2 linked regions of the Kutzneria chonburiensis genome follow. Each later gene encodes a partner of the first gene's protein in a complex. Links are inferred from orthologs where the notes say so. Each region holds a gene or a part of one and is shown on either strand. Other genes may lie near its edges. The genes, in order: M3Q35_RS33335 and M3Q35_RS28245.

The links.
Region 2: the proteins of M3Q35_RS33335 (region 1) and M3Q35_RS28245 are in contact, whole or in part, in a solved structure (PDB 8BNU), measured with the Escherichia coli proteins. The link is inferred for Kutzneria chonburiensis from one-to-one orthologs.

Annotation. Positions count from the first base shown.
Region 1 is NZ_CP097263.1:7,248,020-7,263,425, reverse strand. The notes cover bases 5,002-7,794. They hold M3Q35_RS33335 (acetyl-CoA C-acetyltransferase), read left to right. Parts: upstream 5,002-5,675; coding sequence 5,676-6,914; downstream 6,915-7,794. Other genes in these bases: M3Q35_RS33325 (APC family permease), read right to left, coding at 7,570-7,794; M3Q35_RS33330 (TMEM175 family protein), read left to right, coding at 6,926-7,573; M3Q35_RS33340 (3-oxoacyl-ACP reductase), read right to left, coding at 5,002-5,618. In the rest of the region: M3Q35_RS33370 (glutaminase), read right to left, coding at 1-431; M3Q35_RS33365 (hypothetical protein), read right to left, coding at 457-789; M3Q35_RS33360 (acyl-CoA dehydrogenase family protein), read right to left, coding at 895-2,109; M3Q35_RS33355 (SCP2 sterol-binding domain-containing protein), read right to left, coding at 2,123-2,662; M3Q35_RS33350 (TetR/AcrR family transcriptional regulator), read left to right, coding at 2,738-3,385; M3Q35_RS33345 (MaoC family dehydratase), read right to left, coding at 3,508-4,317; more of M3Q35_RS33340, read right to left, coding at 4,317-5,001; more of M3Q35_RS33325, read right to left, coding at 7,795-9,369; M3Q35_RS33320 (transcriptional regulator), read right to left, coding at 9,422-10,246; M3Q35_RS33315 (AAA family ATPase), read left to right, coding at 10,372-11,565; M3Q35_RS33310 (phosphatase PAP2 family protein), read left to right, coding at 12,181-12,780.
Region 2 is NZ_CP097263.1:6,218,598-6,234,145, forward strand. What follows is about bases 12,370-15,304. They hold M3Q35_RS28245 (3-hydroxyacyl-CoA dehydrogenase NAD-binding domain-containing protein), read left to right. Parts: upstream 12,370-12,717; coding sequence 12,718-14,892; downstream 14,893-15,304. Other genes in these bases: M3Q35_RS28240 (acetyl-CoA C-acetyltransferase), read left to right, coding at 12,370-12,706; M3Q35_RS28250 (alkaline phosphatase family protein), read left to right, coding at 15,091-15,304. Also shown: pabB (aminodeoxychorismate synthase component I), read left to right, coding at 1-1,840; M3Q35_RS28185 (hypothetical protein), read left to right, coding at 1,911-2,372; M3Q35_RS28190 (VOC family protein), read right to left, coding at 2,443-3,189; M3Q35_RS28195 (carotenoid oxygenase family protein), read left to right, coding at 3,358-4,692; M3Q35_RS28200 (VC0807 family protein), read left to right, coding at 4,689-5,333; M3Q35_RS28205 (TetR/AcrR family transcriptional regulator), read right to left, coding at 5,330-5,935; M3Q35_RS28210 (cytochrome P450), read left to right, coding at 6,021-7,199; M3Q35_RS28215 (DUF3800 domain-containing protein), read left to right, coding at 7,330-8,181; M3Q35_RS28220 (beta-N-acetylhexosaminidase), read left to right, coding at 8,271-9,845; M3Q35_RS28225 (GNAT family N-acetyltransferase), read right to left, coding at 9,838-10,587; M3Q35_RS28230 (hypothetical protein), read right to left, coding at 10,652-10,909; M3Q35_RS28235 (DUF6247 family protein), read right to left, coding at 10,922-11,305; more of M3Q35_RS28240, read left to right, coding at 11,492-12,369; more of M3Q35_RS28250, read left to right, coding at 15,305-15,548. UniProt on the Escherichia coli protein: Catalyzes the formation of a hydroxyacyl-CoA by addition of water on enoyl-CoA. Also exhibits 3-hydroxyacyl-CoA epimerase and 3-hydroxyacyl-CoA dehydrogenase activities.

The sequences.
Region 1 (15,406 bases):
TTTTCAGACTCGGCACGAAGAAACTGCCGCACCTGCTCGGCCGCGTCACCGGTCAACGTGAGCAGCCGGTCGGTCACCACGATCGCGCCCGCGTTGATGAACGGATTGCGCGGGATGCCGTGCTCGGTTTCCAGCTGCACCAACGAGTTGAACGGATTGCCGGACGGCTCGCGGCCCACCCGCCGCCACAGCGACTCGCCGCCCTCGGCCAGCACCAAGGCCAACGTGAACAGCTTCGAGATGCTCTGGATCGAGAACGTCGCCGAGGCGTCGCCAGACTGGAACACCTCGCCGTCGACCGTCGCCAACGCCATACCCACCGCGTTCGGGTCGGCACACGCCAACGCCGGGATGTAGTCGGCGACGCGGCCGTGGCCGAGATGCGTCCGGGCGGCCTCGACCGCGTCGTCGATCAGCTCCTGGTAGTTCACGCCGCCATTGTTGCTGGTGACGCCGTCAGCCCAGCGGCCGAACCACGTTCGGGGCCACGTTGCCGCTGTGTCCGTACGCGTCGGCCGTCGCCTTCTCCTGCGCCTTCGGGTCGGCGCCGTCCCGGGCCGGTCCCATCCATTCGCAGGCGCAGTAGGCGATGTAGTACGGCTCGACGTCCGAACTGGCCACGTGCCAGACCTCCGTCTGCTGGCCACAGCTCCCGGTCCGTCCGCCCGCCGGCCGCCGCACCGGCACCGCCGGCTCGCCCGACGGTTTGTCGCGATTGCGTCGGATGTACGCCGCTCCCAGCAATGCGAGGACGATCGGCACCCCGATGACCCACACCAGCGCGTTCACCAGCCGAGTGTCCACCCGCCCGCCGCCCCGCCGCCATGTCTTTCCCGTCTCACACAACGGAAAGGGGCACCCGTCCGGGTGCCCCTTTCCGTTGCGGACGTCCGCTCAGGGGATGTGGATCCCCGAGATGGCACGGGAGATCACCAGTCGTTGGATCTCACTGGTGCCCTCGAAAATCGTGAAGATCTTGGCGTCCCGGTGCATGCGCTCCACCGGGTGCTCACGGGTGTAGCCGGCGCCGCCGAGGATCTGGATGGCCCGCTCGGTGGACCAGACGGCGACCTCGCTGGCCTTGAGCTTGGACATGGAGCCCTCGCCGGCCTCGAAGGGCACGTTGTTGCGGCCCATCCAGGCGGCGCGCCACACCAGCATGCGCGCGGCGTCGATCTCCATGCGCATGTTGGCCAGGTCGAAGGCGATCGACTGGTTCTGGATGATCTTGCGGCCGAAGGCCTCGCGGTCCTTGGCGTACTCCAGCGCGTAGTCGTACGCGGCGCGGGCGACGCCGACGGCCATCGCGCCGACGGTGGGGCGGGTGGTCTCGAAGGTCGCCATCGCGGCCTGGCCGCCGGCCTTCTTGCCCTCGCGGGCCCGGGCCAGCCGGGCCTCGACGCGCTCCTTGCCGCCAAGCACGCAGCGTCCGGGCACCCGCACGTCATCGAAGAAGACGTCGGCTGTGTGCGAGGCGCGCAGGCCGTGCTTCTTGATCTTGCGAGTGCTGGCCACACCGGGCGTTCCGGGCGGCACGATGAAGCCGGCCTGGCCGCGTGCACCCAGAGTGGGGTCGACGACCGCGGTCACTACGTGCACGTTGGCGATGCCGCCGTTGGTGGCCCACGCCTTCTGGCCGTTGATCACCCACTCGTCGGTGGCCTCGTCGTAGCGGGCCCGGGTGCGGTAGCCGCTGACGTCCGAGCCGGCCTGCGGCTCGGACGCGCAGAACGCCGCCACCTTCGGGTCGTTCTCGTCGCCGAAGCACTCCGGCACCCACTCGGCCAGCTGCTCGGGCTCGCCGGAGGCGAAGATGCCGGCCACCGCGAGGCCGGTGCCCATGATCGCCAGCGCGATGCCGGCGTCACCCCAGAACAGCTCCTCGGTGGCGATGGGCAGGGACAGCCCGATCGGGTCGGCGAACCAGGTGGCCAGCGACTCGAAGCCGTACAGGCCGATCTTGGCCGCCTCCTGGATGATCGGCCACGGTGTCTCCTCGCGCTCGTCCCACTCGGGGGCGGCCGGGCGGATCACGTCCTTGGCGAAGCCGTGCACCCAGTCACGCAGGTCGCGCTGGTCCTCGTTGAGTTCGAGGGAGAAGCCGGCCATCGGGAGTTTCCTCTCACGCCTTGGGGATGTCGAACAGGCTCATGAAGCCGGCCGCGAAACCGAGATCGCCCTTGACCTTGAGCTTGCCGGTCATGAACAGCACGGGGGCGGACGCGTTGCCGGTGGCCAGCTTGAGGAACTCCAGCGGCGCCAGCGTGACGGTGGCCCTCGGCTCGTTCTCGCCGTTCTTGGTGATCGCGCAGGTGCTGTCCTCGATGCGCACCTGGTACCGGTCGAAGTCGTCGCCGTTGATCAGGCGGAAGTGCACGACGGCCCGGGTGGCGCCGGCCCGCTCGGTGCGGAAGTGCACCTCCATGCGGCGGAACACCTCGTCCAGGATCGGCCCGCGCAGCGTCGGCACGGCCATCACGGCGTCGATCTGCTCCTTGGACGCCCGCGAGATGATCCGGGCGAAGTCCTGCGGGGGCATCGCGCTCAGGTCCAGCTGCGTGCCGTCGTTCGCCGCCTCGGTGAAGGCGGACAGCAGCGTCACGAACTCGTCTTTGCTGATCTTCTTGGGATCGAGGGATGTCAACTGCTCGATGTCGGCCATAACCCCACCTCCGCTTACCTACTCGCCAGTAAGCCTACTGTGTAGTAGGTATGCCGGCAAGCTAGCCTGCTTCGGATGCGGACGAATGACGCGGCCGGCCGGGTCCGGGCCAAGCGGCTGCCACGCGAAGTGCGTGAGCGGCAGATCCTCGACGCCGCCGTCGAGGTCTTCTCCCAGCGCGGCTACCACGCCGCGTCGATGGACGAGATCTCCGAGGTCGCGGACATCTCCAAGCCCATGGTGTACGCCTACCTGGGCTCCAAGGAGGACTTGTTCGCCGCGTGCATCCGGCGGGAGGCCACCCGTCTCATGGAGGCCATCGCCGCCGGCGTCAGCGAGGCCGGCGACCGTCCTGACGTGCAACTTTGGCACGGCCTGCGGGCATTCTTTGGCTTTGTCGGCGAGTACCGCGACAGCTGGCAGGTGCTGCACCGCCAGGCCAGCGCCCAGGGCGGCCCCTTCGCCCAGGAGCTGCTCGACATGCGCCGCCGCGCCATCAGCCTCGTCGCCGCCCTGCTGATGAACACCTCCGACAGCGAGGCCGCATCCCTGCACACCGACGCCATGGCCGCCGCCCTCGTCGGCGCCGGCGAGTCCCTGGCCGACTGGTGGCTCGACCATCCCGAGGAATCCGCCGGCGCCGTCGCCGCACGTCTGATGAACCTCGTCTGGATGGGCTTCGGCAACCTCGTCGACGGCCAGATGTGGCAGCCGCCCCGCTAGTTGTCCACAGCCCCCACCCTCGAATCCGACTTGTCCACAGCCCCACCCTCGCCAAGATCCACCACCCGTTTCCGCTGGTAGAATGGATCTGGGGCTGCCCCCAGGGAGGGCGGGGGATTGTCTTACGTGGTCGGAACGAAGGCGGCGACCGTGCCGGCGAGGTGGGGGCGGCGGCTGCGGATGTCGTGCACGGCGAACTCCCAGCCGTCGCCGGCGGCGGAGACGCTGAAGCCGACGCGGGCCGGCAACAAGACGGGCAGCTTGAAGCGGACGTCGACGGTGTAGGCGGACGGCAGGCGCTCGGCGATGGCGGCGAGGCTGCGGGCCTTGGTCCACATGCCGTGGGCGATGGCCCGCTGGAAGCCGAAAAGGCGGGCCGCCAAAGGGTTGAGGTGGATGGGGTTCCGGTCCCCGGACACGGCGGCGTACTGACGGCCGATGTCGGAGGGCACGGACCACACGGCGGACGGCTCGGGGACCTCGGACGAACCCGAAGAGCCGGCGGAGCCGGAGCCGGAACGCCGCAGGTAGGTGCTGACATCGGTCCACACGACGGCGGAATCGACGAGCAGCTCGCTGACGACGTCGAACTGCTGCCCCCGCTCATGCGGCCGAAGGTCGACGGCCCGCACCCGAAGGTCGAACGGTTCCGAGGCAAGAACGGGGCGGGACAAGGAGATCCGATTTCCCACATGCACCAGACCGGGCAGCGGGAAGGGAAAACCGGACGAGGTCATGAGCCGCATCTGCAACGGGAAAGCCAACACGTGCGGATAGGTGGCGGGCAGCTCGTCACGCAGGCCGAAGCCGCAAACCCGGTTGTACGCGGCCAAATGCTCCAACGAGACGGAGACGTCGGAGCGCGACAGGACGTCGGAAGGCAGCGTGGAACCGCCGCGGCGGAACGCGGTGAGCGCGGCGCGCAGGTACATCAGGCCCCCAGCAGGCTCTGTCCGCACACCCGGACGACGTTGCCGTTCACGCCGGCGGACGCGGGATTGGCGTACCAGGCGATGGTTTCGGCGACGTCGACCGGCAATCCGCCCTGGGACATGCTGTTCATCAGCCGCCCAGCCTGGCGGATGAACAGTGGCACGGCGGCGGTCATCTTGGTCTCGATGAAACCGGGCGCGACGGCGTTGATGGTGCTGCCCCGGCTGGCCAGCTCCGGCGCGAGCGACCGGACCATGCCGATCACCCCGGCCTTGCTGGTGGCGTAATTGGTCTGCCCGACATTGCCGGCGATACCGGCGATGGACGACACACCGACGATCCGCCCGTTACGCCGCAACGCGCCGGCTTTCAAAAGCCCGTCGTTGACGCGGAGTTGGCTGGCGAGGTTGACCGAGAGCACGGCGTCCCACTGGGCCTCGGTCATCTTGGCCAGCGTCTTGTCCCGCGTGATGCCGGCGTTGTGCACGACGATGTCCACGCCCTCGTGCCGCAGCTGGAAGTACTCGACCAGCTTGGCCGGCGCGTCGGGCGAGGTGATGTCCATCTGCACGGCGGAGCCGCCGACCCGGTTGGCGACCTCGGACAGCTCGCTGCCCTGCGCGGCGATGTCGAGGCACACGACGTGCGCGCCGTCCCGGGCGAGCACCTCGGCGATGGCGGCGCCGATGCCCCGCGACGCCCCGGTGACCAGGGCGACCCGGTCGGCCAACGGGTGCTCCCAGTCCAGCGGCTCGACGACCTCGGCGGCGCCGACCCGGATGACCTGCCCGGACACGTAGGCCGACTTGGCGCTGAGCAGAAAACGCAGCGTCGACTCCACATTGGGCTCGGCGCCCTCGGAGACGTACACGAGCTGGGCGGTGCTGCCGGCGCGGAGCTCCTTGGCCACGGAGCGGACGAAACCCTCGAGCGACCGCTGCGCGACAACGGCCGGCACGCTGGTCAGCTCCTCGGGCGGCGTGCCGAGCACGACGACCCGTCCGCACGGACCGAGCTTGCGGATGACCGGGCTGAAGAAGGCGTGCAGGCCGCGCAGCTGCTCGGGGTTGTCGATGCCGGTGGCGTCGAACACCAGTCCCCCGTACGGCGCGTCCCCGCCGGTGGCGTGCGCCTTGAGCACGGCGTCGAGCCGGCCGGAGCCACCGGTCAGCACCGGACCCGCCAGCGCCGGCTGCCCCGGCCGGTGCCGCCGCAGCCGCGCCGGTCGAGGCAGGCCGAGCCGGCTGGTGACGAACCGCCCGAAGCCGGACTGGGCGAACCGGAGGTACGGATCTGACATACGAGACGCCTCCCTACTCGCTGGTAAGTCTACTCATAAGTAGGTTATTGTCGAGGTATGACCCCGACCGTTCAGCGCGTGGCCGTGCTCGGCGGCAACCGCATCCCGTTCGCCAGGTCCAACGGTCCGTACGCCACGGCGTCCAACCAGGACATGCTGACCGCCGCGCTGGACGGCCTGGTCAGCCGGTTCGGGCTGCAGGGCGAACGGGTCGGTGAAGTGGTCGCGGGTGCGGTGCTCAAGCACAGCCGCGATTTCAACCTAGCCAGGGAAGCGGTTCTCGGCAGCCGACTGTCGCCGCAAACACCCGCCTACGACCTCCAGCAGGCCTGCGGCACCGGCCTGCAGGCGATCATCGCCGCGGCCAACAAGATCGCCCTCGGGCAGATCGACTCGGCCATCGCCGGCGGCGTCGACACCACCAGCGACGCCCCGATCGGCGTGAACGAGGGCCTGCGCCAGGTGCTGCTGGAGTTCAACCGGGCCCGGTCGTTCGGCGCCCGGCTGCGCGCGGCGACCAAGCTGCGCCCCACCCACGTGGTGCCCAACATCCCGCGCAACGCCGAGCCGCGCACCGGCATGTCGATGGGTGAGCACGCGGCGATCACCGCCAAGGAATGGGGCATCGCCCGCGAGGACCAGGACGAGCTGGCCGCGGCCAGTCATCGCAACCTGGCCGCGGCCTACGAGCGTGGCTTCTTCGACGACCTGGTCACGCCGTATCTCGGCCTGACCCGCGACCAGAACCTGCGGGCCGACACCAGCGTGGAGAAGCTGGCCAAGCTCAAGCCGGCCTTCGGCGACACGATGACGGCCGGCAACTCCACGCCCCTGACCGACGGCGCCTCGGTGGTGCTGCTGGCCAGCGAGGACTGGGCCAAGCAGCACCGGATCCCGGTGCTGGCCTACCTGACCTCGACCGAGACCGGTGCCGTCGACTACGTGCACGGCGAGGACGGCCTGCTCACCGCCCCGGTCTACGCGGTGCCGCGGATGCTGGAGCGCGCCGGCCTCACGCTGGCCGACTTCGACTTCTACGAGATCCACGAGGCGTTCGCCTCCCAGGTCCTGGCCACGCTGGCGGCCTGGCACAAGAACGGCGTCGGCGACATCGACCGGGCCAAGCTCAACGTCAACGGCTCCTCGCTGGCCGCGGGCCACCCGTTCGCCGCGACCGGCGGGCGAATCGTGGCCACGCTGTCGAAACTGCTGAACGAGCGCGGCTCCGGTCGCGGTCTGGTCTCGATCTGTGCCGCGGGCGGCCAAGGCGTCGCCGCCATCCTGGAGAAGCCCTAGCTTCTTGCCCCGTGACCGAGGGCGACGAGGACGAGAAGGACACCGGCGGCGAGGTCGACCTTGGGCGCGTGCTCGCGCTCTCGGACGGCGTGTTCGCCATCGCGCTGACCCTGCTGGTCCTGGACATCAGGATCCCCGACGAGGCGCATGGCGAGGACTTCCTGCGGGCGATGGCCGGCCTTGAGCCGGCCATCGCCGGCTACCTGATCAGCTACCTCGTGATCGGCGTGCTGTGGCTGGCCCACCACCGGCTGTTCCGCGAGCTGCGCGTACGGCGCGCGCGGATCATGTCGCTGAACATGGTGCTGCTGGCCCTGGTCGCGCTGCTGCCGTTCCCGTCCTCCCTACTGGCCAAGCACGGCGACGAAGCGCTGTCCTACGCGATCTACGCCGGCAACGTGATCGCGGTGTTCCTGATCCAGTCGCTGATCATCGCGGTCTCCCAGCGCAACGGCGACATCACGCCGAAACCCGGCCGCTTCCCGCGCCTCGGCTGGTACCTCCAGCCGATCTCGGCCAGCGCGGTCTTCGCCGTGTGGGCCGTCGTCGCGATCACCGGACACCCGGGGCAGGCCAACTACGCCTGGTGGCTACTGGTCCCGCTGGTCCTCGTCACGCGTCGGCTAAATCAATCTAAGCAAGTATTGCCCAAGCGCTAGACACCGTTAGAGAAGCTCAGACGGAAGCGCAGCCGGCACACGACAGCCGAGGTGTTGCGCCCGACGCAGCGCGCCACCACCGCGCCACGACGGTTGCGCAGCATGCGCTCCCACAGCGCGGCCGGCTCGATCTCCCCGATCAGCACCACCACGTGCTCATCGGACAGCGACTTCACGTAGCGGGCGACCGGCGGCCCGAGCACCCGGTGCTTCGAGTCGAGCAGCACCAGCGGCACCTCGGGCCGCCACTCCTGCCAGTCGGCCTGGAACCGCCGGGCTTTCTCCTGCTCGTCGTCGAACGACACGTGCACGGCCACCACCCGGTCGCCCATCGACAGCGCGGTCGACAGGCACTCCGCGGTCAGCTTGGTGATCGCGACCACCGGCACCACCACGACCGAGGACGTCCGCCGCGGCCGCGCCGGCAGGGTGCCGACGCCGATGTCGCGGCCGATCCGGGCGTAGGCCCGACGCACGATGCCGAACAGCACCACGAAGATCGGGATCACCAGCACGACCAGCCAGGCGCCCTCGAGGAACTTGGACGCGGTGACGTCGATCAGCGCGGCAATGGTCAGCACCGCGCCGAACCCGTTCAGCACGGCCTTGGGCACCCAGCCCCGGCCACGCTCGGCCCGCCAGTGCCGGACCATGCCGATCTGCGCCAACGCGAAGCCGACGAAGACACCGATGGCGAACAACGGCACCAGCACGTCGACCCGGCCTTCGGTGCCGATCAGCAACGCGCCGGCCAGCACGGCCAGCACCAGCACGCCGTGCCGGTGCACGAGCCGGTCGGCCCGCAGCCCGAACACGTGCGGCAGGTAGTCGTCGCGCGCGAGCTTCGCGGCCAGCACCGGCAGCCCGCCGAACGAGGTGTTCGCGGCCAACGCCAGCAGCAGCACCGTGGACAACTGGATCACCACGTACAGCCAGCCCTCACCGACCGAGCCCTCGCTGACCAGCGACAGGATCGTGCGGCCGGCCACCGGACGCACGTCGAACCGCTGGATCAGCACGGCCAGCCCGATCAGCAGCACGCCGAGCACCAGGCCCAGCCCGGCCTCTGCGCGCCGGGCCCGCAGGCGTCGCGGGGTCCGGAACGACGGTGTGGCGTTGGCGATGGCTTCCACGCCGGTCAGCGCCGAACACCCGTTGCCGAACGCGGCCAGCACCAGCAACGCGCCCACCCCGCCGACCGTCGTCGACGGCGACGCCGGCGTGGTGGCCTCCGGCCGGAACAGCCCGACCACGATCACCACCAACACCGAGGCGACAAAAACGGCCGCCGGCAAGGCGAACGCCTTCGCGCCGACCACGATGCCGCGCAGGTTCACGCCGGTGACGATCACCAGCACCAGCACGCACAGCTCGGTCGTCCACGGCAACAGCGCCGGGAAGGCCGAGGTCAGCGCGGCCACGCCGGCCGCGACCGACACGGCGACGTTGAGCACGTAGTCGACCACCAGCGAAGCCCCGGCGACCAAGCCGGCCCGGCGACCCAGGTAGCGGGTGGCCACGGTGTAGGCGCCGCCGCCGTCCGGGAACGCCTGGATGACCTGGCGGTAGCAGGCGATCAGCACGCCCAGCAACACCACGATCGCCAGCGTCACCGGCAGCGTCCAGCCGAGACCGGCGGAACCGGCCGCGGCCAGCACCAGCACGATCGCCTCCGGCCCGTAGGCCACCGACGCGATGGCGTCCAGACCGAGCCCGGCCATGCCGGTCACGGCGGTCAGCCGATGCCGCTGGTCGTCCCGGGACAGGCGGACCGGTCGGGTCGCAGTTGTCGTCACGAGCGCACTGTGCGACCGATTTTGCCTGCCGTACAGCGGTTTTGACGCGCTCCTAACGTGTGAGCTTGGCCCGTTGACCCCGCGCGAAGTGGGGCAGCAGCTCCCTGATCACCTCCTCATCACCGGTCATCGACACGCAGGCCAGGTGGCGATCGGCCGCGAGCCAGCAGATTCCGAGCTTGCCGCCGCCCTCGCGGTCCAGCAGAAAGCCGCGGTGCGGGTCCATGCCCTCGATCCGGAAAGTGGACGGCGCGAGCGCGCGCAGGATGGCGATCGGCCCTTCCTCGTTGCCCAGCTCCACCAGCATCACGTGCGCGTTGGCGGTGGCCGAGGCGAAGCTGCGGAAGTGGCCGCCGAGCAGGCCGTGGCTGCGCAGGGCCAGCGCCTGGCTGCGGTGGTGGCCCCAGTCCGCGGCCGGCATGGACACCAGCCGGTAGTTGCTGTCCACCGCGGATTCCCGGCTCATCCGGAAGCCGTCGGGCACCTCCGTGATCACCAGGTCGGCCCGCTCCCGGTCGCGCTCCCCCGGCTCGTCGCCCAGCAGGGCGGCGAACGCGAGCGGGTCCGCGCCGCCGGTCTCGATGGCGGTCATCATCGAGCGCAACGCGGCCAGCTCGTCGCGCAGCGCCACCCGGCCGGCCTCGGTGATCGAGATCCAGGTCCGCGGTTTGCGGTCCTCGATCACCTTGTCGGTGTCCACCAGTCGGGCGTCCTCCAGCACGCGCAGGTGCCGGCTCAGGCCGCTGTCCGGCTGGCCGAGCTGGTCGCGCAGGGTCGTGAAGGCCACCCGCGGCTCGGCGCTGAGCACGGTCAGAATGCCCAGCCGCACCCGCTGGTGGACCACGTCGTCCAGGCGCTGCGCCGGGTGGGAGTCCATCCCACTCCCCTCCACTTGTCGCTTCGTCCGCACTTATCAAATCGCAAGTACCATCAAGATCGCAACCGCTAGTGGCGTCTTCCGGTGTATTGAGCCAGCGCTAGACGCGCCGATACGGTCCGATGATGGATCCGGTGCGCAACCCGTTCGCCCCCGGCGCCGGGCAGCGCCCGCCCGAGCTGGCCGGCCGGGACCGCGAGCTCGCGGCCTTCGACGTGGTGCTGGAACGGGTGGCTCGCGGCCGGCCCGAACGCAGCCTCGTGCTCACCGGCCTGCGCGGTGTCGGCAAGACCGTGCTGCTCGGCGAGCTGCGCTCGATGGCCGTCAAACGTGGCTGGGGCGCCGGCAAGATCGAGGCCCGGCCGGACGCCGAGCTGCGACGGCCGCTGTCCGCCGCGCTGCACCGGGCGATCCGCGATCTGGCCGTGCGGCACCGCGACCCCGAACGGGTGGAAACGGTGCTCGGCGTGCTCAAGGCGTTCGCGCTGCGCGCCAATCCCGACGGCACCAAGCTGCGGGAACGCTGGCAGCCGGGCATCGACGTGCCGGCCGCGCAAGGCCGAGCCGACTCCGGCGACATCGAGATCGACCTGGTCGAGCTGTTCACCGACGTCGCCGAGCTGGCCAAGGACGTCGGCAGCGGGGTGGCGCTGTTCATCGACGAGATGCAGGACGTGCAGCCGGATGACATCTCCGCGCTGTGCGCCGCCTGCCACGAGCTCTCCCAGTCCGGCGCGCCGCTGGTCGTGGTCGGCGCCGGCCTGCCGCACCTGCCCGCGCTGCTGTCGGCCAGCAAGTCCTACTCCGAGCGGCTGTTCCGGTACGTGCTGATCGGCCAGCTCGACCGGGAGGACGCCGACCACGCCGTGCTCGCGCCGGTCGCCCGTGAGGGCGCGGAGATCAGCCCGATGGCGCTGGACGCGCTGTTCGACGCCTCCAGCGGCTACCCGTACTTCGTGCAGGCGTACGCCAAAGCGGCGTGGGACGCGGCGCCGGCGGATCCGATCACCCCGCAGGACGTGGCCATGGCCGCGCCCGAGGCCGAGGCGGAGCTGGCGGTCGGCTTCTTCGGCTCACGGTATGAGCGCGCGACGCCGGCCGAGCGCGAGTACCTGCGCGCGATGGCCGACCTGACCGAGGGGCGCGACGAGCCCGTCGGCACCACGGATGTGGCCGTCTACCTGGGGAAGAAGCCGTCCTCGCTGTCGCCGGCGCGGGACAACCTGATCAAGAAGGGCCTCGTCTACTCGGCCGAGCGCGGGCGGATCGCGTTCACCGTGCCGCACTTCGGGCGGTTCCTGCTCGGTCGCGAGGAGTAGCTCGTTCGGCGTACAGGGGTGCATCACCGGATGAACGTGGGGTAGCGACAGGGTAGACGCCGACGATTCGTCGGCATGTGCCGCACCTCACCGGACAAAGTGGTGGTTTACGAGGTCGCACGGGTGCATACTGGTACTACCGCACCAGAAGCCAGACCTTGAGAGGGATGCAAACCCCATGAACATCGCCGCTAAGTTCCGCGTCCGTCGCGCCGAGGCTCGTACTCGTCGGGCCGTGAGCAAGGCGATCGACGCTGCCGCCACGCCCGCCATGCGCCAGGAGCTCATGCTGCTCGCCCAGGCGCATCTGCAGGGCCTGCGCTGACCCCGACTTTCTCCGACCGGCCAACGCAGCCGCGCCCGCTTCGACCCGGGCGTGCCCTCCCAGCTGCGAGCCATCGCCGGTCGGCGCGGGATGCAGGGCCCGCGCCGACCGGCATCACCTCCCGATGCGACTCCTCCGCACCGGGCCTCGACGGTTCACCCGAAAGTGACTCAGGTCACACCGCCGGTCCGCTGTAACGCGCTCCGTGACGGCAGCGATGAGCCGAATGACCCCGCAGTGCTGTCGGACCCCCGACCTGGCAGCACTGCGGGGTTTCCCATACTCGGCGAGTGACCGCATCAACTCGCTCGTTCCGCCGACTGGCCGCCCGCACCGCCACCGAGGTGTTCGCGCCGGCGGTGGTGGTCGTCGCCATCTCGTTCCTCGTCGGCCTGCACGCCGGCGCCTCTCTCGGCGCCGGCCTGCTCTGGGGACTGATCACCGCGCTGTTCGCCAGCATCCTGCCGTTCGGCGCGATCCTCATCGGCGTCCGCCGCGGCCGGCTGACCGATCACCACGTGGGCGTGCGCGAACAACGCCGGATCCCGTTGCTGATCGGGCTCGGCTCCGTGCTCGTCGGTCTCGCCGTCCTCGCGCTCGCCGGCGCACCGCGGGAAATGCTCGCGCTCGTGGCGTCGATGTTCGCCTCGCTCGTCGTCACGATGGCCGTCACCCACTGGTGGAAGGTGTCCGCGCATGCGGCTGTCGCCAGCGGCGCCGCCGTCATCGCGACGCTCTCGCTCGGTCTTGCCTGGCTGACGTCCTTCGTCGCGGTGGCGATCGTCTGTTGGTCGCGGGTGGAGCTGCGCGACCACACCGTGAAGCAGGTTCTTGTCGGCACGCTTCTCGGCGTTGTTGTCGGCGGATCGGTGTTCGCCGCACTCCGATGAACCGCTGTGACGCCGGTCATAGTGGTCGAGTTCAGGGCTGGTTTCCGGGGTGTTCACCGGCCGCTCGCAACGCCCTGACCAGCGCGGATGGATCATGGGCCGCACCGGAAGGGGGCCGATTTGGAGACGCCTTGGATCGGCTGCTAATGTTCTCCACGTACCGCAGGGCAGGACGGAAACGGACGCCAGCGGGTCGAAGACAAAGCCACTGAGAAAGTCTGGTAGAGTCAACGACGCCCGGGACGAACCCCAGGAAATCGGCAAGAACAAGCCGATTTGACAGGGAGAATCCGGACCGGATAAGCTTCAAACACAAGCGAACGAAACACCAAAGCCCCTGAACGCGGCCTGAATGAGCCAAGTGACGGTGTGCGTGTGTTCTTTGAGAACTCAACAGCGTACTGTAATAGCCAGTACTTGAATGAATAACCCCTTAGTGGGTTCCTTTGAGATGGTTAAAACTGGATTGAAAATGCCAGTTTGTACTAGTCTCGATCAAACAAAACCTTATTGGAGAGTTTGATCCTGGCTCAGGACGAACGCTGGCGGCGTGCTTAACACATGCAAGTCGAGCGGTAAGGCCCTTCGGGGTACACGAGCGGCGAACGGGTGAGTAACACGTGGGCAACCTGCCCTGCACTCTGGGATAAGCCCGGGAAACTGGGTCTAATACCGGATATGACCCTCTACCGCATGGTGGAGGGTGGAAAGTTCCGGCGGTGCAGGATGGGCCCGCGGCCTATCAGCTTGTTGGTGGGGTAGTGGCCTACCAAGGCGACGACGGGTAGCCGGCCTGAGAGGGCGACCGGCCACACTGGGACTGAGACACGGCCCAGACTCCTACGGGAGGCAGCAGTGGGGAATATTGCGCAATGGGCGAAAGCCTGACGCAGCGACGCCGCGTGAGGGATGACGGCCTTCGGGTTGTAAACCTCTTTCAGCAGGGACGAAGCGCAAGTGACGGTACCTGCAGAAGAAGCACCGGCTAACTACGTGCCAGCAGCCGCGGTAATACGTAGGGTGCGAGCGTTGTCCGGAATTATTGGGCGTAAAGAGCTCGTAGGCGGTTTGTCGCGTCGACTGTGAAAACCTACAGCTTAACTGTGGGCTTGCAGTCGATACGGGCAGACTTGAGTTCGGTAGGGGAGACTGGAATTCCTGGTGTAGCGGTGAAATGCGCAGATATCAGGAGGAACACCGGTGGCGAAGGCGGGTCTCTGGGCCGATACTGACGCTGAGGAGCGAAAGCGTGGGGAGCGAACAGGATTAGATACCCTGGTAGTCCACGCCGTAAACGGTGGGAACTAGGTGTGGGGGGCTTCCACGTCCTCCGTGCCGTAGCTAACGCATTAAGTTCCCCGCCTGGGGAGTACGGCCGCAAGGCTAAAACTCAAAGGAATTGACGGGGGCCCGCACAAGCGGCGGAGCATGTGGATTAATTCGATGCAACGCGAAGAACCTTACCTGGGCTTGACATGCACTGGAAACCAGTAGAGATATTGGCCCCCTTGTGGCCGGTGTACAGGTGGTGCATGGCTGTCGTCAGCTCGTGTCGTGAGATGTTGGGTTAAGTCCCGCAACGAGCGCAACCCTCGTTCCATGTTGCCAGCGCGTAATGGCGGGGACTCATGGGAGACTGCCGGGGTCAACTCGGAGGAAGGTGGGGATGACGTCAAGTCATCATGCCCCTTATGTCCAGGGCTTCACACATGCTACAATGGCCGGTACAAAGGGCTGCTAAGCCGTGAGGTGGAGCGAATCCCATAAAGCCGGTCTCAGTTCGGATCGGGGTCTGCAACTCGACCCCGTGAAGTCGGAGTCGCTAGTAATCGCAGATCAGCAACGCTGCGGTGAATACGTTCCCGGGCCTTGTACACACCGCCCGTCACGTCACGAAAGTCGGTAACACCCGAAGCCGGTGGCCCAACCCGTAAGGGAGGGAGCTGTCGAAGGTGGGACTGGCGATTGGGACGAAGTCGTAACAAGGTAGCCGTACCGGAAGGTGCGGCTGGATCACCTCCTTTCTAAGGAGCACCCAACGCCGGCTCTAGGGTCGAGCGGAGGACCGCCTACCACGGCGAATGTTCGTGGGGTGGTTGCTCATAGATGTGGATACTGGCTAGAAGCAACAGGACCTGCGGTTTGCATCTCCTAGTACTGCTCGTAAGGGCGTGGAACGGGGTGTGGACGGTGAGGTTGGGGTTGTCAGTACGCTGTTGGGTCCTGAGGGAACACGCGGTTTGGTGTTACTCAACCGCAGGGTTCGACTCCGAGATCAAACCGGCCGCGCGGAGCGCGCGGAAGAGGTGTCTCAGTGGTGGGTCGTTCTTCCTGGTTGTTCTTTGAGAACTACACAGTGGATGCGAGCATCTTTGTGGCAAGTTATGAAGAGCACACGGTGGATGTCTTGGCACCAGGAGCCGATGAAGGACGTAGGAGGCTGCGAAAAGCCTCGGGGAGCTGCCAACCGAGCTGTGATCCGAGGGTGTCCGAATGGGGAAACCCGGCCTCAGTCATGTGGGGTCACCCGCGCCTGAATATATAGGGCGTGTGGAGGGAACGTGGGGAAGTGAAACATCTCAGTACCCACAGGAAGAGAAAACAACCGTGATTCCGTGAGTAGTGG
Region 2 (15,548 bases), 1.0 Mb from region 1 along the record:
GCGCAACGACGACCCGGCGCTGACCCCGGGACTGCTGGCCGAGTTCGACAACGTGGTGGTGTCGCCGGGGCCGGGCACGCCGGAGCACCAGGCCGACCTGGGGCTGGGCCGCGAACTGCTCGCCCGGTGCGAGCTGCCGCTGCTGGGCGTGTGCCTCGGGCACCAGGCGATCGCCCATCTGTACGGGGCCAAGGTCGCCCGGGCCGACGAGCCCCGGCACGGACGGACCTCGCCGGTCGAGCACACGGGCCAGGGCCTGTTCGCCGGGCTGCCGTCGCCGCTGCGGGCGGTGCGCTACCACTCGCTGGCCGTGACGGACCTGCCGGAGTCGTTGGAGGCCACGGCCTGGACGCCGGACGGCGTGCTGATGGGCCTGCACCATCGGACGAAACCGTTGTGGGGCGTGCAGTTCCATCCCGAGTCGATCCGCACCGAGCACGGCCACCGGCTGCTGCGCAACTTCGCCGACCTGACGCCGGTGCGGCCGCGACCGGTGATCACGACCAGCTTTGGCCGGCCCGCCGGCGAGCCGGTAAGCGTGCACGTGCGCCGAATGCCGACGACCGTCGAGCCCGAAGCCGTGTTCGCTCAGCTGTTCCGTCACGCCGAGCACGCGTTCTGGCTGGACAGCAACGGAATCGGCCGGTTCTCGATCATGGGGGCCGGCACGCGCTGCGTCACCTCGGCCGACGTCGAGGGCTCGTTCTTCGAGTGGCTGGACGGCGAACTCGGTGCGGTCAAGGCGATCGCGGACGTGCCGTTCGACTTTGCGCTGGGATGGATCGGCTATCTCGGCTACGAGCTGAAGTCCGAGTGCGGCGGCGAGGCCGCACACCGGTCGCCGCACCCCGACGCCGCCATGATGTTCGCCGACCACGCCGTGGTGTTCGACCACGCCGAGCACACAACCTACGTGCTGGCCTTGGATCCCTCGAAGCTGTCACTGCTGGATGACGTGTCCGATGTGGACCTCGAACCGGCGGAAGCACTCGAACCGGCGGCGATCTCCTTGCGGCACAACCGGGAGCAGTACCTCGATGCCATCACGGCGTGCCAGCAGGCGATCGCCGAGGGCGAGACGTACGAGGTCAACCTGACCAACCGGATCACCGTCGAGGCCGACGTGGATCCCTGGGCGGCGTACCGGTTCCTGCGGCGCACCAGCCCGGCCCCGTTCGGCGCGTTGCTGAAGTTCGGCGACCTGCACGTGCTCAGCACATCGCCGGAACGCTTCCTGCGCATCGACGCCGACGGAGTCGTGGAATCCAAGCCCATCAAGGGAACCCGGCCGCGCGGCAGCACCCCCGAACACGATGCCGCGTTGCGGGAAGAGCTCCGGACCAGCGAGAAGGACCGGTCCGAGAGCCTCATGATCGTCGATCTCGTGCGCAACGACCTGGCCCGGGTGGCCGAGGTGGGCAGCGTTCGCGTGCCGACGCTGTTCGACGTGGAGAGCTACGCGACCGTGCACCAGCTGGTCTCGACGATCACCGCCCGCCTGCGGCCGGACGCCTCGCCCGTCGACTGCGTACGGGCGGCTTTCCCGCCCGGCTCCATGACCGGCGCGCCCAAGATCCGCACGATGAAGATCATCGACCGCCTTGAGGGCGACGCCCGCGGCGTGTACTCGGGGGCCGTCGGCTACTTCTCGCTCAACGGCGCCGTCGACCTGAGCGTGGTCATCCGCACCGCCGTGGTCACGCCCGGCCGGGTCGGCTACGGCGTCGGCGGGGCGGTGGTCGCACTGTCCAATCCGGACGGTGAGTACGAGGAAACGGCCGTCAAGGCAACGCCTTTGCTGGCCCTGTTCCAGGCCGAGTTCCCCGATCGGGTGATCTAGACGGGCGGAAAGTGCTTCACGGGTCAACTATGAGCGCGTCCAGTTCCGACACCCCACCCAGAGGTCAACGATGCCCAAGACCGTTGTCGGGATCATCGCCGCCACGCTGGTAGCCGCCGTGCTCGGCGTTTCCGGCGTCGCGCAGGCCAGCACCCCGACGCTGGCCCAGCAGGTTCAGCAGGGCCGCGACCGCGTCGCCGCCGCCTGGCAGGCCAAGGACGTCGCCGCCGTGCGCGTCGCCGTCGCCGACCTCGCCCCGGCGTTGGCCCAGGTCCGCACGGACGTCGACCGCCAGGCCATGAGCCCGGCCATCGCCATGTACCTCGGCCGCGCCGAACAGCAGCGCACCCAGCTGGCCACCGCGCTCGGCCCGCAGCCCCGCGACGGCATCCTCGACTCGGTCACCGGCTTGGTCAGCGGCCTGCTCGACTCGCTGTCCGGCCTGCTCAGCGGCCTACTCGGCGGCGGCGGTGGCCACGACGCCGGCAGCGCCCCGGCCGCGCCGGCCGACCACGCCCCGGCTGCGGCCTGAGCGCTTGGAAGGGGCCTTCCTGCACTCCGAGTGCAGGAAGGCCCCCTTCCAAGCTTTATCCGAGATTTGCTCAGTTCTGCGATACCGACATCAGGGCGAAGACGGCGCCCTGGGGATCCTGGATCACCGCCATGCGGCCGAACGGCGTGTCCTTGGGCTGGGTGAGCACGGTCGCCCCGTTGCTGTCGGCGATGGCCGTGGTGGCATCCGTGTCGGCCACGGCGAAGTACACCCGCCACTCCGGCTGCGCGTCCGGCACGGTGAAGATCCCGCCGACGTCCCGGCCGTCGGCCTTGATCGTCGTGTAGTCGAAGTCCGGCATGGGATCGCCGATCTCCAGGCCGAACACGGACCCGTAGAACTCCCGCGCCCGCGCGGCATTGGGTGTCGACAGCTCGTTCCACACCACCGCGCCGGGCTCGTTGACCACCCGCGAGCCGATGTGCCGGCCGGGCTCCCACACGCCGAACACGCCGCCGGTCGGGTCGGCCGCGATGATCATCCGGCCCTCGCCCATCACGTCGATGACCTCGGTCATCGGCTGCCCGCCGTGCTCGACGATGGCCTTGTGGGTCAGGTCGGCATCGTCGGCCTTGAGGTACGTCGTCCAGGCCACCGGCTGGTCGGGCTGCGACATCAGCCCGGCGACCGACTTCCCGTCCAGCAGCGCCTGGGTGTAGTAACCGGACTCGGCCGGACCGGTGAAGTACTCCCAGCCGAACAGCGCCGCGTAGAACTCCTTGCCGGCATTGATGTCCGTGCAGGAAATGTCGATCCAGCACGGCACTCCGCGCGCATAGGCGCTCGCCTCGGGCATGACTGCCTCCCTTTCCGACCGGACCACTCTGCCAGCGGCCCGGCCGGCCGGTGTCAGCGAACCTGACGACGTGACCGCCCGCGTCCACCTGATCAACGCGGCGTGCCCACATGCCACCTCTGTCATGTCACTGTTGACATGTCATAGGGCACGTGTCACCGTTGGGACATGACTCCGAACTACCTGACCGGCGAGCTGGCCCCGGTCGACGACGAGATCGAGGCGTACGACCTCCAGGTCGAAGGCACCCTGCCGACCGAGCTGACCGGCCGCTACTTCCGCAACGGGTCCAACCCGGTGCCCGGCGAGGACCCCGGCCACTGGTTCACCGGCCAGGGCATGCTGCACGGCATCCGCCTCAACCAGGGCCGCGCCGAGTGGTACCGCAACCGCTGGGTGCACACCAAGCGCATGGACGGCGGCGCCCTGTACGGCCCCGACGGCAGCCGCGACCTCGCCGCCGGCGCGGCCAACACGTCCGTCATCGAGCACGGCGGCAAGATCTTCGCGCTGATGGAGACCAGCTACCCGTGGGAGATCAGCCCCGAGCTGGAGACGGTCGCGCCGTGCGACTTCGGCGGCCGCCTCACCACCGGCATGACCGCGCACCCCAAGGAAGACCCCGAGACCGGCGAGCTGCACTTCTTCGACTACGGCATGCGACCGCCGTTCCTGACCTACCACCGGCTCTCCGCCGACGGCGAGCTCGTCACGAGCTTCCCGGTGCAGGTGGCCGGGCCGACGATGATGCACGACTTCGCCGTCACCCGGAACCACGTGGTGTGGCTGGACCTGCCGGTCGTGTTCGACTTCCAGCTGATCGGCCGCGGCATGCCGTACCAGTGGAGCGACAAGTACACCTCGCGCATCGGCGTGATGGGCAAGGACGACCCGACCGTCACCTGGTTCGAAGTCGACCCGTGCTACGTCTTCCACGTCGGCAACGCCCGTGAGGACGGGCAGGGCCGCGTCATCCTGGACGCCGTCCGCTACGACCGCGACGCCTGGTTCGAGAGCTGGACCAAGATCGGCGGCGCGCCGCGGGCCGAGCAGGCCGCCTCGCTGGCCGTCAGCAAGCTGCACCGCTGGATCCTCGACCCGAGCACCGGCAAGGTCACCGAGCAGGAGCTGGACGACGGCAGCATCGAGTTCCCGACCGTCGACGACCGCCGCGTCGGCCTGGCCAACCGCTACCTGTACGGGGTCGACGAACACGCCATCGTCAAGTTCGACACCGACCGCGGCGTGATCGGCCGGCACGAGCTCGGGGCAGAGTGGCGCGCCGGAGAGGCAGTCTTTGTGCCGGCGGCGGACTCCAGCGGGGAAGATGAGGGCTGGCTGCTGTCGATCGCCACCAACACCGATCCGGCCGTTGCCTCCCAACTGCTCGTGCACGATGCCACCGACGTGGCCGCCAAGCCGGTCGCGTCGGTGGTGCTACCCCGTCGGGTGCCGGCCGGCTTCCACGGGTCCTGGATTCCGGACGGAGAACTGTCGCGATGACCGAGCCCACGAAGTCGCCCGGTGTGGCCACGATCCTGAAGTCGCTGGTTTTCGACGTCGGCGTGCCGACGGCGGCCTACTTCGTGGCCCACTGGCTGGGGGCGAGCGACTTCGTCGCGCTGCTGGCCGGCTCGCTGATCGCGCTGCTGCGCACGCTGGTCGTCGCGGCCCGGGACCGCAAGTTCCAGCTGTTCTCGGCCGTGATGGTCGGCGTGTTCACCGTCGGCATCGTGCTCTCGTTCCTGACCGGCGACGTGAAGTTCTTGCTGGTCAAGGAATCCGCCGGCACCTTCGTGGCCGGCGTCGCCTTCCTGGTCAGCTGCCTGATCGGCAAGCCGCTGATCTACTTCGCGGCGCTGCGCATGCAGCCGGCCCGGGAAGCCGAGTTCGCCCAGCTGTGGACGACCCGGCCGGAGTTCCGCCACACCTTCGTGGTGCTGTCGGCGGTATGGGGCTTCGGGTTGCTGTTCGAGGCGCTGCTGCGGATCCCGCTGGTGTTCGTGCTGCCGACCGAGGTCATGGTCACCGTGTCGACCGTGATGATCATCGTCGCGTTCGTGCTGCTGGCCGTGTGGACCAAGTGGTATGCCGGCCGCCGGCAGGCCAAGTTCGCCCAACTCCAGCCGGCCACCGAGGCCTAGTCCGCGGCGAAGATCGCGCGGTGCCAGATCGCGGTCAGCGTGTCCACCAGCTCGGCCTGGCCCAGCGCGCCCACGTTGTGCGAGATGGTGTGCTCGGTCATGCCCACCAGCATGGTGGCCATCGAGTGCGCGGAGGGCGGTCCCGCCGGGGCCGCCCCCGTCGCGCGATTGCGCTCGATCATCTCCTCGGACGCCGCGACCAGCCGGCCGTTCAGGTCGGCCATGAACTCCTGGGCCTCCGCCGGGGCGTCCGGGTTCTGCGCGGCCAGCAGCACCGCGCCGTGCTCGTCCCACATCCGGACGGCCAGCTCGATGCTCTGCCGGACCGTGTGCCGCATGTCGGCCTGGGGTTGCAGCCAGCACTCGACGACCTGCGTGACGAGCTCGTCCGACACCCGTGACAGCAGGGCCAGCAGCATGGCCTGCCGGGACTCGAAGTAGAAGTAGAAGCTGGAGCGGGAGATGCCGGCACCCCTGGCCAGCTCCTCGATGCCGATCTCGGCCAGCGGCCTGGTCGCCAGCAGCCGCTCCGCCGTCTCCAGCAACGCCTCCTGTTTGAGGTCGCCCTTGCTGGGGCCTCTGCGGCGGACGGGTGCGGACACCCACGGATCATACCCTTTTCAACCCGCTGGCGACTTTTTTCGACACCGTGTTGACTCTGCGTCGGGCCGGGGCCACAGTGGAGCCATGACGCTGACCGTGGACGACACGCCGTTCGGCTTCGATCCGATGAAGCCCGGCTTCCGCGACGACCCGTACTCCGTCTACCGACGGCAGCGCGAGAGCGATCCGGTGCACCACAGCGCGATGGGCATCTGGACGTTGACCAGGCACGCCGACATCGAGGCGGCGCTGAGGGACCAGAAGCTCGGGCACGGGGTCGGCATCAACCGTGCGGCGGATCACCTGTCGTTCCTGACGTTGAACCCGCCGGACCACACGCGGCTGCGAGGACTGGTCAGCCGGGCCTTCACGCCCAAGGTGATCCGCGAGCTGCGACCTCGTATCCAGCAGCGGGTGGACGATTTGCTGGCTCCGTTGCGTGGCGCCGGCGAATTCGACCTGATGAGCGCCTTCGCCTATCCGCTGCCGGTGATCGTGATCAGCGAACTCATCGGCGTGCCGGTCGAGGACCAGGCACGGTTCAGCGGCTGGTCGGAGGAGATGGCCCGTGGCATCGACCCCGACTTCATGCAGACGCCCGAGCAGCTGGTCCGCCGGGACGAGGCCAAGCTGGAGTTCGACAACTACTTCCGTGAACTCATCGCCGCCCGCCGCGGGCATCCGGCCGACGACCTGCTCACCGGGCTGATCGCCGCCGAGCAGGACGGCGACAAGCTGGACGAGCAGGAGCTGCTCGACATCCTCGCGCTGCTGCTGGTCGCCGGACACGAGACCACCGTCAACCTCATCGGCAACGGCACCCTGGCCCTGCTGCGCAATCCCGCGCAGCTGGCCTTCCTGCGGGACAACCCCGACCAGGCGCCGGCCGCCACCGAGGAGCTGCTCCGCTACGACTCGCCGGTGCAGTTCGTGTCCCGGGTCGCGTTGGCCGACACCGAGGTCGCCGGCGCTTCCGTGCTGGCCGGCGAGATCGTGTCCATGATCCTCGGCGCCGCCAACCGCGACCCCGACGCCTTCCCCGACCCCGACCGTCTTGACCTGACCCGGCAGCCCGGCCGCCTCGTCTCGTTCGGACAGGGCATCCACTTCTGCCTCGGCGCCCCCTTGGCCCGCTTGGAGGGTCAGCTGGCACTGGCCGGCCTCGCCACCGCGCTGCCCGAGCTGACGCTCGTCGACGACCGTCCGGTCTACCGTGACCACTTCATCCTGCGGGGAGTGTCGGCGCTGACGGTCAGCGCCTGAGCTTCGCGGTTTGCGTCCGGATGGCGTAGTGGGGTATGCTTCGAGCTAGAAACGGCTGTATCGGTGCATAGGTCAGAACGACCGAACACCACATCCTAAGGCCGCCCCCCGGGGCGGCCTTAGTGCTTTTATGCGCTATGTTGCCCGGGTGCATTTCTGCTATATCGACGAGTCCGGCGGCTCAGAATCACCCGATCGGGGAATTAACTCGACTCCGGTGATGGTGATTCTGGGGCTTATCGTCGAGGCCGGCGCCGTTCCCGGCCTCACCCGTGATTTCCTGGCCCTCAAGCGGCGGTACTTCCCGCGCCGCTTCAACACCGGCCTCGCCCTGGACGAGGTGCTGCACGAGCTCAAGGGCAACGAGGTGCTGCAGATGGTCCGCAGCGACTCCCGCAACCGGCGCCGCCAGGCCTCGCTGATCCAACAGGCCCTGATCGAACTGGTCAACCGGCACGGCGGCAAGGTCGTCGGGCGAATCTGGGTCAAGCGCCCCGGCAAGGGGCTCAAGCCGGACGCCACCTACTGCTACGCCGCGCAGGACATCGCGAAGCATTTCTCCCAGTATCTGATCGAGCGGAGCTCGACCGGGCTGCTCATCGCCGACGGCCGGGACCCGGAGGCCAACTCGCGGGTCGCGCACTCGATATTCACGCAGAAGTACCGGGTCGCCGGCGACCCGTATCCGCCCGTGTTGGAAGTGCCGCTGTTCTCCGACAGCCGAAACCATGTCGGTATCCAGATCGCCGACCTGCTGGCCTCCACTCTCGTGTTCCCGATGGCCGCCGTCGCGTACGGCACGAAATGCGTTTCCGTTCACTCCTCCGGGCGATACCACCGGGTGCGGGACGACCATGGCGAGGCGCTGCGGGAATTGCAGTTCCGCTACCTCGACGAGACCGGCCGCTGGCGCGGCGGACTGGTCGTGAGTGACATCGGGTGCAAGCGAACCGGGTCGCTGCTGTTCAGCGCGGCCCCCTGAGTGGTCCAGACCTTGACAGCCGCACGGGGGCTGTATCCAATGGGTTTCCGCCGCCACGCCCAGGTTCCCGCGCGGGAGGACATCCAGACATGTCAACGATCCCCCGGCAGCTGGTCCTCGCGGCCGCCGCCATCACGTTGCTCGGGACGGCGGGTGCCGCGCAGGCGGCACCGGTGAAACCGAAGGCGGTGCCGTACGCCAGCGTGGTGCCGGCCCCGGCCACCGTGGCCCAGGCCAGCTCGGTCTTCACGCTGGGCAGCGGGGCCAGGATCGCCGCCAGTGGCCAGGCCGCACCGGTCGGCGACTACCTGGCCGGCGCGCTGCGCCCGGCGACCGGCTTCGCCTTACCGGTGGACAAGGCGTTCGTCGCGCACGCGTTCGACCCGATCCAGCTGCTCGTCGCGCCCGACCCGTCCCTCGGCGACGAGGGCTACCAGCTGACGGTCAACACGAACTCGGTGGTGCTGACCGCGAACAAGCCGGCCGGCCTGTTCGAGGGCGTGCAGACGCTGCGCCAGCTGCTGCCGGCCAGCATCGACGCCAGCACCAAGCAGGCCGGCCCGTGGACGATCCAGGGCGGCCGGATCACCGACCACCCGCGCTTCGGCTACCGCGGCGCGATGCTGGACGTGTCCCGCCACTTCTTCGGCGTGGACACGGTCAAGAGCTACATCGACGAGATCGCCCGGTACAAGGTCAACACGCTGCACCTGCACCTGAGCGACGACCAGGGCTGGCGCATCCAGATCAACAGCTGGCCGCGGCTGGCCACCTATGGCGGCAGCACCCAGGTCGGCGGCGGCGCCGGCGGCTACTACACGCAGGCCCAGTACAAGGACATCGTGGCCTACGCGGCCAGCCGGTTCATCACGATCATCCCCGAGATCGACATGCCCGGGCACACCAACGCCGCACTGGCCTCCTACGCCGAGCTGAACTGCAACGGCGTGGCCCCGCCGCTCTACACCGGCACCGACGTCGGCTTCAGCACGCTGTGCGTGAACAAAGACATCACCTACAAGTTCCTCGACGACGTGATCGGCGAGCTGGCGGCGATCACCCCCGGCCCGTACATCCACATCGGCGGCGACGAGTCGCAGTCCACCACCGACGCCGACTACAAGGCGTTCATCCCCAAGGTCCAGGCGATCGTGGCCAAGCACGGCAAGATCGCCATCGGCTGGCACGACATCAGCAAGGCCGATCTGCTGCCGTCGACCATCGGGCAGTACTGGGACACCACGCCGACCAACGCCGCCGTGCAGGCCGCGGCCAAGAAGGGCACGCATTTCGTGCTGTCCCCGGCCAACCTGGCCTACCTGGACATGAAGTACACCGCCAGCACGCCGCTGGGCCAGGACTGGGCCGGCCTGATCGAGGCCAAGGACGCCTACAGCTGGGACCCGGGCAAGTACCTGACCGGGGTCAGCGCGGCCAACGTCAACGGCGTCGAGGGTCCACTGTGGACGGAGACCATCACCAAGCTGGCCGACATCCAGTACATGGCCTTCCCACGGCTGGCCGAGCTGGCCGAGCTGGGCTGGTCGCAGGCGGCGACGCACAACTGGACCACGTTCAAGACGCGGCTGGCCGCGCAGGGGCCGCGGTGGAAGGCGCAGGGCGTGAACTTCTACGCCTCGCCGCAGGTGCCGTGGGCTAAGTAGTCCTGACGTACTCGTGGAAGCGGCCGACTGGGGTGAACCCCAGTCGGCCGTACCAGTGTTGGGGCCAGTCGACGCCGTCGGCGAACAGGAACACCGTCTCGCAGTCCCGGGCCCGGCGCAGCGCCTCGTGCATGATCGCCGTCGAGTAGCCGCGGCCTTGGTACCCGGGCGGCGTCAGCACGTACTCGATCTGCGCGATCCCTTGGTGCAGATACAGATCCGCCCAGGCGACCGGTTGACCGTCGGCCAGCACCCCGAGGAAGTGCACCTCGTCCGCACCCCGCTGCCGCGCCGCGATGCGGGTGGCCAGCTGCTCCACCTCGTCCTCCGGCAGCTCCGGCTCCTCGGCCCGCCAGTTCCGCCGCAGCGCCTCGATCATCACCGGCAGTTTCAGCGACTCCACCCGTACCGCCGGCTCCGGCGGCACCTTGGCCCCGAACCTCATCGGCACCAGCTCGTGCGCCTGATACCCCGCCGCCTCCGCCGCCGGCCCGAACTCCCGCCCCGGTTCGTCGTCGAGGAACACGATCACGCGGTAGTCCAGGTCCGCCATCACCTCGTCCACCGCCGCCAGCAGCTCCCCCGCCTCGACCGGCTCCCGCACCAGCACCCGGTTGTTGTTGTACGAGGCCGGAAAGTCCCGATGTCGGACCGCCACCCCGCCCGGCACCTCGATCACGTCCGTGGCCTGTCGGCAGGAAAACCCGACCAGGAAGTCGACGATGTCGTCGGGGGTGCTCATCCGGCCACGGTAGCGCCGCCCGCCCCGAAGCCCGCTGCCATTTCGCCGACCCCGCGCGTTCGGGCTACAGCCGGACCCAGTTGACAATGAGCACGTCGACCCGACGCTGGTCGGCCAGCAACAGGTAGGTGATCAGGCCGGGACCGCCGCCGAACACCAGCTGATAGAGACCGCCGTCGGGATTACCGGCGTGCAGCGGCTCACCACGCTCCGGCACGAGCGCGAGCACGTCGAACGCCTCGGACAGCGCGCCGTGTGCGGCCGACGGCAGAGCGCGGATCTGCGCACGCGCGAGCGGATCGATGTCGAGCTGGTAGGACACGAAGAGCGACCGTCAGATGCCCAGCTCGGCCTTGAGCTCCTGCCAGGAAACACTGCCGTCGCGAGGCGTACCCGTGCGACGCACCTCGGCGGTGGCGTCCGCCATCTCGCGCAGGGCATTGGCGTCGGTCTCGGTCTGCCATGCCACCCGCCGCCAGACCCGCAACACCTGGTGCAACTGGTCCAGGCTGAGCGTCTGCCGGGCGGCGGTGAGCGCCGCGTCGTAGGCGGCGTCGAACTCGGCCACCTGCTCGGACAGCAACGCCGCCCGGATCGAGGCCGGCGAGCCGAACCTGGCCGCGGCTTCCTCGTCGCCGGCCCACTCCGTGTGCCCCTGGGCCATCGACTCGGCGGACTGATGCGGATCCGAGTTCGAGTAGTGCGCCGGCGAGGCCATACAGCCACGATAACGCTGACGTGCAGCAACCGGTAGCGACCCGCAAGGACCGGTAGTGATCGGTACCGGTCCGAGGGAGACCCAACTCACATTCCAGGCGGTATGTGATACATGCAGGCTGGATTGATTGTTACTTGGGGCACCGCTACCGTCGAGGTGATGCCCGAGCCAGGAGGCGCCACAGCCATGAGCACCGAAGCTTTTGTGTTCGACGCGGTCCGGACCCCGCGGGGGAAGGGCAAGCAGACCGGGTCGCTGCACGAGGTCAAGCCCGTATCCCTGCTCGTCGGCCTGATCGACGAGCTGCGCACCCGCAACCCGAACCTCGATCCGGCCCGCATCGACGACGTGGTGCTGGGCTGCGTGACCCCGGTCGGCGACCAGGGCGCCGACATCGCCAAGACGGCCGCACTGGCCGCGGGCCTGCCGAACACGGTGGCCGGCGTGCAGCTGAACCGGTTCTGCGCCTCGGGCCTGGAGGCGGTGAACATCGCGGCGCAGAAGGTGCGCTCGGGCTGGGACGACCTGATCCTGGCCGGCGGCGTCGAGTCGATGTCCCGGGTCCCGATGGGCTCGGACGGCGGCGCCTGGGCGATGGACCCGGAGACGGCCTACGACACGAGCTTCGTGCCGCAGGGCATCGGCGCGGACCTGATCGCCTCGATCGAAGGCTTCTCCCGCGAGGACGTGGACGCCTACGCGGTGGAGTCGCAGGCCCGCGCGGCCAAGGCGCAGAGCAACGGCTTCTTCGACCGCTCGGTGGTCCCGGTCCGCGACCGCAACGGCCTCGCGGTGCTGGAGCGTGACGAGTTCATCCGCCCGCAGACCACGCTGGAGGGCCTCGGCGAGCTGAAGCCGTCCTTCGCGATGATCGGCGAGATGGGCGGCTTCGACTCGGTGGCGCTGCAGAAGTACCACTGGGTCGAGCGCATCAACCACGTGCACACGGCCGGCAACTCGTCGGGCATCGTGGACGGCGCCGCGCTGGTGGCGATCGGCAGCGAGCAGATCGGCAAGGAGTTCGGCCTGACGCCGCGGGCCCGCATCGTGGCGACGGCGGTCAGCGGCGCGGACCCGACGATCATGCTGACCGGCCCGGCCCCGGCCTGCCGCAAGGCGCTGGCCAAGGCCGGCCTGACGGTGGACGACATCGACCTGGTCGAGATGAACGAGGCGTTCGCCGCGGTCGTGCTGCGCTTCATGCGCGACATGGACATCCCGTGGGACAAGGTCAACGTCAACGGCGGCGCGATCGCGCTGGGCCACCCGCTGGGCGCCACCGGCGCGATGATCCTCGGCACCATCGTGGACGAGCTGGAGCGTCGCGAGCTGCGGTACGGAATGGTCACCCTGTGCATCGGCGGCGGCATGGGCCTCGCCACCATCGTCGAGCGCGTCTGAGGGACGAGGTCATGAGCGAGTACTTCCAGTGGGACTCCGACTCCGACGGCATCGTCACGCTGACGATGGACGCGCCGGGCCAGTCCGCCAACACGATGAACCCGGTGTTCACCGCGGCGGTGACCGAGGTCGTGGAGCGGCTGCGCCGCGAGCGTGACGACATCACGGGCGTGGTGCTGACCTCGGCCAAGAAGACCTTCTTCGCCGGTGGCGACCTCAACGACCTGCGCCGCGTGACGCCGGCCGACGGCGAGACCTTCATGGCCACGCTGACCAGCACGAAGGCGGCGCTGCGCGGCCTGGAGACGCTGGGCCGACCGGTCGTGGCGGCGCTGAACGGCTCGGCGCTGGGCGGCGGCCTGGAGATCGCGCTGTCCTGTCACCACCGGGTCGCGCTGGACAACCCCAAGTCCCGCTTCGGTTTTCCCGAGGTGACGCTGGGCCTGCTGCCCGGCGCCGGCGGCGTGGTCCGCACGGTGCGCATGCTCGGCATCGCCGACGCCCTGCTGAAGCTGCTGTTGCAGGGCCAGCAGCTGGCCCCGGCCGCGGCCAGGGACACCGGCATCGTCGACGAGGTCGTGGCGACGCCGGAGGAGATGATCGGCCGGGCCAAGCAGTGGATCAAGGACAACCCGGCGGCCGTGCAGCCCTGGGACGTCAAGGGCTACAAGATCCCCGGCGGCACGCCGTCGGTGCCCAAGTTCGCGGCCAACCTGCCGGCCTTCCCGGCCAACCTGCGCAAGCAGCTCAAGGGCGCGCCGATGCCGGCGCCCAAGGCGATCCTGTCGGCCGCGGTCGAGGGCAGCCAGGTCGACTTCGAGTCGGCGCTGCGCATCGAGTCCCGCTACATGCTCCAGCTGTCGGCCGGCCAGGTCTCGAAGAACATGATCAAGGCGTTCTTCTTCGACCTGCAGACGATCAACAAGGGCGGCAGCCGTCCGCAGGGCGTTCCGCAGTACACGACCAAGAAGGTCGCCGTGCTCGGCGCCGGCATGATGGGCGCGGGCATCGCCTACTCGGCCGCCCGCGCCGGCATGCAGGTCGTGCTCAAGGACGTCTCGATCGAGGCAGCCGAGAAGGGCAAGAACTACTCGGTCGGCCTGCTGGACAAGGCGCTCAGCCGCGGCAAGACGACGCCGGAGAAGCGGGACGAGATCCTGGCCCGCATCACCCCCACCGCCGACCCGGCCGACCTGGCCGGCTGCGACCTGGTGATCGAGGCCGTCTTCGAGAACACCGAGCTCAAGCACCAGGTGTTCGCCGAGATCGAGAACGTGGTCGAGCCGGACGCGCTGCTGTGCTCCAACACCTCGACGCTGCCGATCACCGGCCTGGCCGAGGGCGTCAAGCGCCAGGCCGACTTCGTCGGCCTGCACTTCTTCTCGCCGGTGGACAAGATGCCGCTGGTGGAGATCATCCGCGGCGCCAACACCGGCGACGAGGCGCTGGCCAAGGCGTTCGACGTGGTGCTCCAGCTGAAGAAGACGCCGATCGTGGTCAACGACAGCCGCGGCTTCTTCACCAGCCGGGTCATCGGCACGTTCATCAACGAGGGCGTGGCCATGCTGGGCGAGGGCCTGCCGGCCCCGTCCATCGAGCAGGCCAGCACCCAGGCCGGCTACCCGGCCCCGGTGCTGTCGCTGATGGACGAGCTCACGCTGACCCTGCCGCGCAAGATCCGCGACGAGTCCCGCAAGGCGATCGAGGCGGCCGGCGGCACCTGGGTCTCACACCCGGCCGAGCAGGTCATCGACCGCATGGTGGTCGACTTCGACCGCGGCGGCCGCGCCTACGGCAAGGGCTTCTACGACTACGCCGACGGCAAGCGCGCCGGCCTCTGGCCGGGCCTGGTCGAGCACTTCGGCAAGCCGGGCATCATCCGCGAGGGCGACGAGATTCCCTTCAAGGACATGCAGGAGCGCATGCTGTTCGCCGAAGCCATCGAGACGGTGAAGTGCGTGGAGGAAGGCGTGATCACCGCCGTCGCCGACGCCAACATCGGCTCCATCTTCGGCATCGGCTTCCCGGCCTGGACCGGCGGCGTGCTCCAGTACATCAACGGCTACGAGGGTGGCCTCAACGGCTTCATCGCCCGGGCCGAGGAGCTGGCCCAGCGCTACGGCGACCGCTTCGCCCCGCCGGAGCTGCTGCGCAAGAAGGCCGCCGCCGGCGAGACCTTCGAATAACTGTCCACGTTGCACACTTGTGCGGTTCAGACTTGGCCCCGCTGGCCAAGTCTGAACCGCCGGTGAAGGGTTGGCGACAAGCTGGTCTGCCGGTAGCCTGCTCGTCGCCGGGGGTTCAACGGCACTCCCGACACTGCACTGCACCACGACGCGGTGAAGGGCAGGACCAGAATGCGACTGGGGATTCTCGTAGGCTGCTTGGCGATCACGCTGGCCGGTGCGCCGGCGTTCGCGGCCACCAGCAGCGGCAACCTGATCGTCGGCGGCGACGCCGAGGCGGGCTACTGCACGAACGACTGGCACGCGGCCACGACCGTGCCCGGCTGGACGGTCACGGCCGGCAGCCCGGACGTGATCTGCTACTCGGCCGGCAGCTTCGGCCATCCGGCCAATCCCTTGCCGGGAAAGGCTTTTCTCGCCCCCGGCGATCAGGGTGACGGCACGATCTCGCAGACCGTCGACGTTTCCTCGGCGGCAGCGGCGATCGACGGCGGCGGTGTCACGTACGACCTGTCCGGCTGGCTCGGCGGCTGGACCACTTATGCCGGCTATGCCGGCGTTTCCGCGCAGTTCCTCGACGGCTCGGCGCACCAGCTCGGGACGACCGCGCAGCTGCCGACCGTCAGCGAGTCCGATCGCGGTGGCACAACGGAGTT